DNA from 2 places in the Variovorax sp. GW458-11-26-14-LB1 genome. Region 1 is predicted to be linked to the other one. Evidence: riboswitches for the same ligand, from Rfam matches in the RefSeq annotation. Region 1 holds a riboswitch; the other holds the start of a gene.
What was found. A riboswitch is a leader RNA that binds a small molecule or an ion and turns the genes downstream of it on or off. The one in region 1 is predicted to bind cobalamin.
Positions count from the first base shown of each region.

Region 1 (3,332 bases):
TGCCCGCAAGGCTGCCGATGACGATGCCGGGTGCCAGGCGCTGCACGATGTCCCAGCGCACCGCGCCGCGCTTGTGGTGCGCGCGCACGCTCGATACCGACGTGAAGATGATCGTCGCCATCGAGGTCGCGATCGCCATCTTCACCGCCAGATCGGCCGGCACGCCGCGCTGGCCCATGATGATCGTGATGAACGGCACCATCAGCATGCCGCCGCCGATGCCCAGGAGGCCGGCGAGGAAACCGGTGCCCAGGCCGAGCGCGGCGAGTTCGGCGATCAGGAGCGGGTCGAGCAGGGCAGCGAGGTTCACGGGAGGATGGGGAAAGAACGAGCGGCTGAAAAAGCAACGGCCCCGTGCGGTGAAGCAGGGGGCCGTGGCGGGAAAAGGTGTCTGCAGATGGTGTGCCGGACCCGCATCCTGAACCAGGGTTCAGGTGGGCGAGGGCAGCAGGACTTCGGGTTCATCTGACGCGAGATGATCACGCCCGTCAAGCGATGTACCAAGCCCGGCTCCGGAGAGCATTGGAACAAGGAAATATTAAGCCCGACACGTCTGCAGACAAAACGGATTTTACGCCCCGGATGTGCCGGGCCGCGTGCCCTCAGAGCAAATGTCCATCGCCCGCCAGGGCCTGATCGAGTCTCTGAATGAGCTGGGCGGCCTTCGGGTCGGTGTCGGTGGCGGTTTCTTCGGTGGCTGCGGCAACGGCAGGGGCCGGTGCGGCGGCAGCAGCGGCCTGCTGGGCCGCGAGATCGAAAGCCAGGTTCAGCGAGGCGAGCACGGCGATGCGATCGCGTGCCTTCACCTTGCCCGCGTCGCGGATCTTGCACATGGCCGCGTCCACGCGGTCGACGGCCTCGCGCAGTTGCGCTTCGCCGCCGTCGGGACAGCCGAGCAAATAGCTCTGGCCCATGATCTGTACTTCAATCTGCTTCATGCGTGATGGGAATCTTCGGAAGGGGGTTCGGCCGGCAGCCGTTCGAGCAGGGCATCGAGGCGGGTGCGGGCCGCGGCGAGCCGCGACTTCAGGCCGTCGCGTTCACGCGTGAGCGCATCGACCTGTTCCTGCAGCAGCGCGTTGGTGCGCTGCACCTCTTCGTGACGCACGAGCAGGCGTTCCACACGCTCGGCGATCTGGTCGATGGGGCTGGAGGCGGGCATGGTTGGCGATTGTAGTTTCCCGGGAATTCGGAACATCCGGCGCACCGCGCGGGGCGCGCACCGGACGTGGCCGAGATTCTGGGGCCTGCGCCGCCTGCGATCAAACCCGGTGTGGCGTGTGCGCCCCGTGGGCTAGGGTGAATCGGCATTCAGACGGGGCCGCGTTGGCCCGCCTTGCACCCGGATGCGCGGAGGGCGGCGCAGGCCAGAGTCATCTCTGGTCAAGCCGGCCGACAAAGCAGGCGGGTGCAAGGCGGGCCAACCCGAAGGGAAGGACGAATACCGGGCGCATTGCGGCGTTGCGCTTCGCTTGCGTAGCCAAGCTACGCGGCGCTCACCGCGCCTTGCACTGCACCCGGTATTCGTCCTTCGCGGCCCCGTCTGAATGCCGATTCACCCTAAAATCTCGCCCGTTGGTGCTCGCGGCGTGGTTCGCACGGCGCAGTTCAACGGGAAGCAGGAGTGGACGCCCCCCGGGGCCGAAGCCGCCTGCGCTGCCCCCGCAACGGTCAAGCAGACGACGCCGCAACGCGTCACCCCTTTCCATCCAGCCACTGGGCGCCCTGAAACAGGTGCCTGGGAAGGCGGCAAAGGGTCGATCTGCCAGCCCGGATACCGGCCAACAAGGCGGCTGCCGCATCGGCAGCCATGACGCCCATGGCGCCGGCGGGGAAGCCGGCCAGGGCATAGAAGTTCGTTCGGTTCACCCCATGATTTCCTGTGTTTCCCTCTCCAGCGGCCGCGCCAGCGCGCGCCGCAACCGTCCCGCGTGCCTGCCGCTGACGCTCGCCCTGGCTTCGGCCTTCGGCGGCCTGGCCCTGCTGCCGCTGGCCGCGCAGGCGCAAGCCGCAGCTGCTGCAGCAGCACCTGCCACGCTCGACGAGACCGTCGTCACCGCCAACCGCACGCCGCAGGCGCTGTCGGACCTGGTGGGCGATGTCTCCATCGTCGACCGCAAGACCATCGAGCGCAGCGGCGCCACCGGCGTGGCCGACGTGCTGGCGCGCCTGCCCGGCATGGAGATCTCGCGCAGCGGCGGCGTGGGCAACGCCACCAGCGTGTTCATCCGCGGCGCCGAATCGCGCTTCACCGCGGTCTACCTCGATGGCGTGCGCATCGATTCGCAATCGACCGGCGGCGCCGGTTGGGAAGGCATTCCGCTCGCGCAGATCGACCGCATCGAAGTGCTGCGCGGCCCGGCCGCCGCCGTGTACGGCTCGGACGCCGTGGGCGGCGTGATCCAGCTCTTCACCAAGCGCGGCGAGGAGGGCGTGTCGCCCTACGCCGGCATCGGCTTCGGCAGCCACGGCCTGCGCAAGATCGAAGGCGGCGTGAGCGGCAAGTCGGGCCTGCTCGACTACTCGTTCGGTGTCGCGCATGAGGAAAGCAAGGGCTTCAACATCCAGCCGATCGCCAAGCGCACGCCCTCGAAGGACGGCTTCACCAACCCCGACCGCGACGGCTACCGCAGCACCTCGGGCAACCTGAAGCTGGGTTTCCAGATCACGCCCGACCAGCGCATCGACGCCACCTTGCTCACCAGCAACACCGAAGCGGCCTACGACCCGTCGGTGAGCTTTCGCACCAAGCCGCCGATCACCTTCCGCAACGACGTGTCGACCAACGAACTGCGCACCGCCGGCCTGACCTGGTCGGCCAAGTGGAACGACATCTACAGCACCCGCCTGCAGGTGACCGATTCGCAGACCGTCTACAAGACCCAGCCCTCGTTCTACCGCACCGAAACCCGCCTGCGCGGCTACCTGTTCCAGAACGAATTCCGCTTCGGCGCGCACCTGGTGACCGCCACGCTCGAGCGCCGCGAAGACGCGCTCGAGAACGCGCCGACCACCTCGGCCAAGCTGTTCTCGCGCGACCGCTCGCAGAACGCCGCCGCACTCGGCTACGGCTATGTGAAGGGCCCGCATTCGCTGCAGCTGCATGCGCGCCATGACGACGACAGCGAGTTCGGCGGCAAGACCACCGGCAGCGCCGCCTACGGCTACGCGATCACGCCGAGCCTGCGCGCCACCGTGTCGGCCGGCACCGCGTTCCGCGCGCCCACGCTGTACCAGCGCTTCAGCGAGTACGGCCTGGCGAGCCTGCAGCCCGAATCGAGCCGCAACGTCGAGCTGGGCCTGCAGTACACGGCCGGCGCCACGCAGGCCGG
Region 1 covers NZ_JBWKYW010000010.1:126,341-129,672, forward strand. Annotated here, with positions in the region: gene AC07YS_RS09940 (sulfite exporter TauE/SafE family protein) at 1-310, opposite strand, end outside; gene AC07YS_RS09945 (cell division protein ZapA) at 603-938, opposite strand; gene AC07YS_RS09950 (hypothetical protein) at 935-1,162, opposite strand; cobalamin riboswitch at 1,561-1,800, shown strand; gene AC07YS_RS09955 (TonB-dependent receptor domain-containing protein) at 1,873-3,332, shown strand, end outside.

Region 2 (3,332 bases), on a different contig from region 1:
CCGAACTGCCCATGACCACCGAGGCCAAGTACCTGTCGCGGCAGGTGGTGCTGGTCGGCTACGGCCGGGTGGGCCGGCGCATTGCCGCCGAATTGGAGACCAACGACATCCCCTACGTGGTGGCCGAGCAGAACCGCGAGCTGGTCGAGAAGCTGCGCGAGGCCGGCATCCCGGCCGTGTGGGGCGATGCGGCCGACCCGGCGGTGCTGATCCAGGCGCACGTGGCGCGCGCCCGCGTGCTCGTGGTGGCCACGCCCGACGCCATGAACGTGCGCCAGATGATCGAAACCGCGCGCACGCTGAACCCCACCATCCAGACCGTGGTGCGCAGCCACAACGAGCAGGAAGCCCGCCTGCTGGCCGCCGAAACCGACGCGAAGGTGTTCCTGGGCGAACAGGAACTTGCCCAGGCCATGGCCCGCGATGTGGTGCAGCGCGCCGCCGCGATGGCGGTGCCGGCCTGAGAACTCAAAGGTCCTCGATCACCAGCGTGCGATAGCGCTCGGCGATCGAGTAGGGCACGGTACGCACCAGTTCCATCACGCGCTCGGCGATGGCGCCGTCCTTGGTGCGGATCAGCAGGCCCGTGTGGCCTTCGTGGGCCAGCTGGATGAAGGCGCGCACCGTGTCGCCGTCGGTGCCGGCGGAGGGCAGGGGACTGTGCGAGGCATGCACGGTCGGCGCGATTTCCGCCAGGACGGTTTCGGCCGGTATCAGGTAGACCTCGTCGCCGCTCACGATGCCTTTCGCGATCAGCCCGTGGCCGATGCGGCTGGCGTCTTCGACGCTCGGAAACATCACCAGGGAGTAACCGGTCGGGTAGAACGCGCCACCGAAGGCGGCGCGCATGTTGGGTTCAAGCGTGAAATGTTTCATGCTGACTCCTTGTTCTGATGCAACTCCCCACCCCTAACATTAGGCCGCGCGGCGTCCATGCACTGTAGGAGAAGCCCTAGTACTGACAACCGCGCCGGCCCCTTGCCCGTTCAAAGGCGGGTTCATTCCCTGTTTCATTTCTCTGACCGTCATGCCTTCGCCGAGAGACATCGCACTCACCGTCCACGAACTGGAAGAAGGGGAGTTCTACTGGGTGCTGATGGAGGCCGTGGACGGCTCGCCCGGCGACTCCACCCATGTGTACGTGCCGCTCGAAGCCGCCCACGAGCCCTACGCCACGTATTCGAATGCACTGGTGGCCGGCGTGGCGGTGCTGCGGCGGCTGTTCGGGCCCGACGGCAAGCCCGTCTGACGGGGCCCGCAGGGGCGCCGCCGCAGGGCGCTCCCTATAATCCCGGCGGTTGGAAACATTGGTTCACACCGGTGTCGTCCAACACCCCACGGTTCGAAGGTGCCCTGCACGACCAGTCACAGGATTGGCGGCGGGGTTAAACGGGAAGCAGGTGCGAGGCGTCGTTTTTTCGAACGACCCTTCCATTCCTGCGCTGCCCCCGCAACGGTCAGCGGACATCGACACCCTCAGGCCCCGGCGATCTTTCGCTGGGGCAGCCACTGCGCTTCGGCGTGGGAAGGCGAGGGCTTCGGCGCCGAGGTGCATGCATTGCACCCGACGCACTCCGCGAGCCCGGATACCGGCCTTCGCAACCGCCTTCGGATGCTGCGGGAGTGCGTGTCCGGGCTTGCCGCTTTTCCCTCGCGCGAAACGGCACCGCCCCTCGTCTCTTCTCCCTTGGCGTCCGCGATCGGTCAGGAGCCTGCGGGGACGCGGGCTGGAGGAGAAGTCGGATGAATCGCATTGCATCGCCACCGCGCGATCGCTCGGGCCCGCCCCTGCAACGGGCGCGCCTTTCGGGTCTTTCAGGTCTTTCGCTGGGGCTTGGCCTCGCTTGCGGGCCCGCCCTGGCCCAATCGGGCGACACAACCGGTCGCCCCAGCCTCACGCCCGTGCAGGTCGAAGCCAGCCGCCACACGCCGCTGGCCCTGGACGAACCCACGCAGACCGGCAGCCGCCTGGGCCTCACGCCGCTCGAAACGCCGGCCAGCATCGAGGTGCTCACCGGCGACACGATCCGCGCGCGCGGCGACGTGTCGGTGGTCGAGGCCGCGAGCCGCGCCACCGGCATCACGGGCTCGCCCGCGCCGGGCAACGGCGGCTCGGCGCTGTCGGCGCGCGGCTTCAACAGCCACGGCTCGGTGATGCAGCTGTACGACGGCACGCGCCTGTACGTGGGCGCGGGCACCGTCACCTTCCCGTTTGACACCTGGTCGACCGACCGCATCGAGGTGCTGCGCGGCGCCGCCTCGGTGATGTTCGGCGAAGGCGCCATCGGCGGCGCGATCAACGTGGTGCCCAAGAAGCCCACGCGCGGCCCGATCCGCAACGAGGCGCTCGTGAGCGTCGGCTCCGACGCCACGCGCCAGGTCGCCTTCGGCAGCGGCGGGGCGATCAACGACATGCTCTCGTACCGCTTCGACATCAGCCACCGAAAAACCGACGGCTTCATGTTGCGCGGCGAGGCCGAGAGCCTCGCGGTGGGCGGCGCGGTGCGGCTCGACGTGTCGCCGCAGCTGCAGTTCACGCTCTCGCACGACGAGGGTCGCCAGACGCCGCAGCGCTACTTCGGCGTGCCGCTCGTCAACGGCCGCCTGAGCAGCCTGAACCGCGAACAGAACTACAACCTCGACGACGCCGAGGTCAAGTACCGCGACCGCTGGACCCGCCTCGATGCGCAGTGGACGCCCAACGACGCCGTCACCGTGCGCAACCAGCTCTATCGCCTGGACAGCAAACGCCACTGGCGCGACAGCGAAACCTACACCTACAGCGCCACCACGAACCGCGTGACGCGTGGCGACTACCTGGAGATCGGCCACGACCAGGAGCAGATCGGCAACCGCACCGACGCCACCTTCAAGCACGCGCTGTTCGGCCTGAAGAACCAGGTGCTGGTGGGCTTCGACGCCAATCGCATCGACTTCCTGAATTCGAGCGACACGCCCTACGGCGGGCGCTCGGTGGTCGATGCCTTCGTCTTCAACCCCGGCTACTACGCTTCGCCCACGCCCTACCTGCCGCGCTACAAGACCAAGACCCGCACCTACGCCTTCTTCGCCGAAGACAAGCTGGCCTTCAACGAACACTGGTCGGTGGTCGGCAGCCTGCGCTGGGACCACGCGAAGATCGTGCGCACCGACCCGCAGAACCGCGCCCCGCGCCTGGACAAGACCTTCGAGTACGCCACGGGCCGCCTCGGCGTGGTCTACGCGCCCGATGCCGCGCAGTCGTTCTATGCGCAGGTGGCGCGCGCGGCCGATCCGCTTACCGGGCTCATCAGCACCTCGACCACGCAGGTGCCGTTCGAGCTCAGCGTCGG
Region 2 covers NZ_JBWKYW010000015.1:51,405-54,736, reverse strand. Annotated here, with positions in the region: gene AC07YS_RS12675 (cation:proton antiporter domain-containing protein) at 1-464, shown strand, start outside; gene AC07YS_RS12670 (hypothetical protein) at 469-876, opposite strand; gene AC07YS_RS12665 (hypothetical protein) at 1,028-1,249, shown strand; cobalamin riboswitch at 1,331-1,612, shown strand; gene AC07YS_RS12660 (TonB-dependent receptor) at 1,903-3,332, shown strand, end outside.
Region 2: linked by a shared signal. The riboswitch ahead of AC07YS_RS12660 (TonB-dependent receptor) and the one ahead of AC07YS_RS09955 (TonB-dependent receptor domain-containing protein) in region 1 are both predicted to bind cobalamin.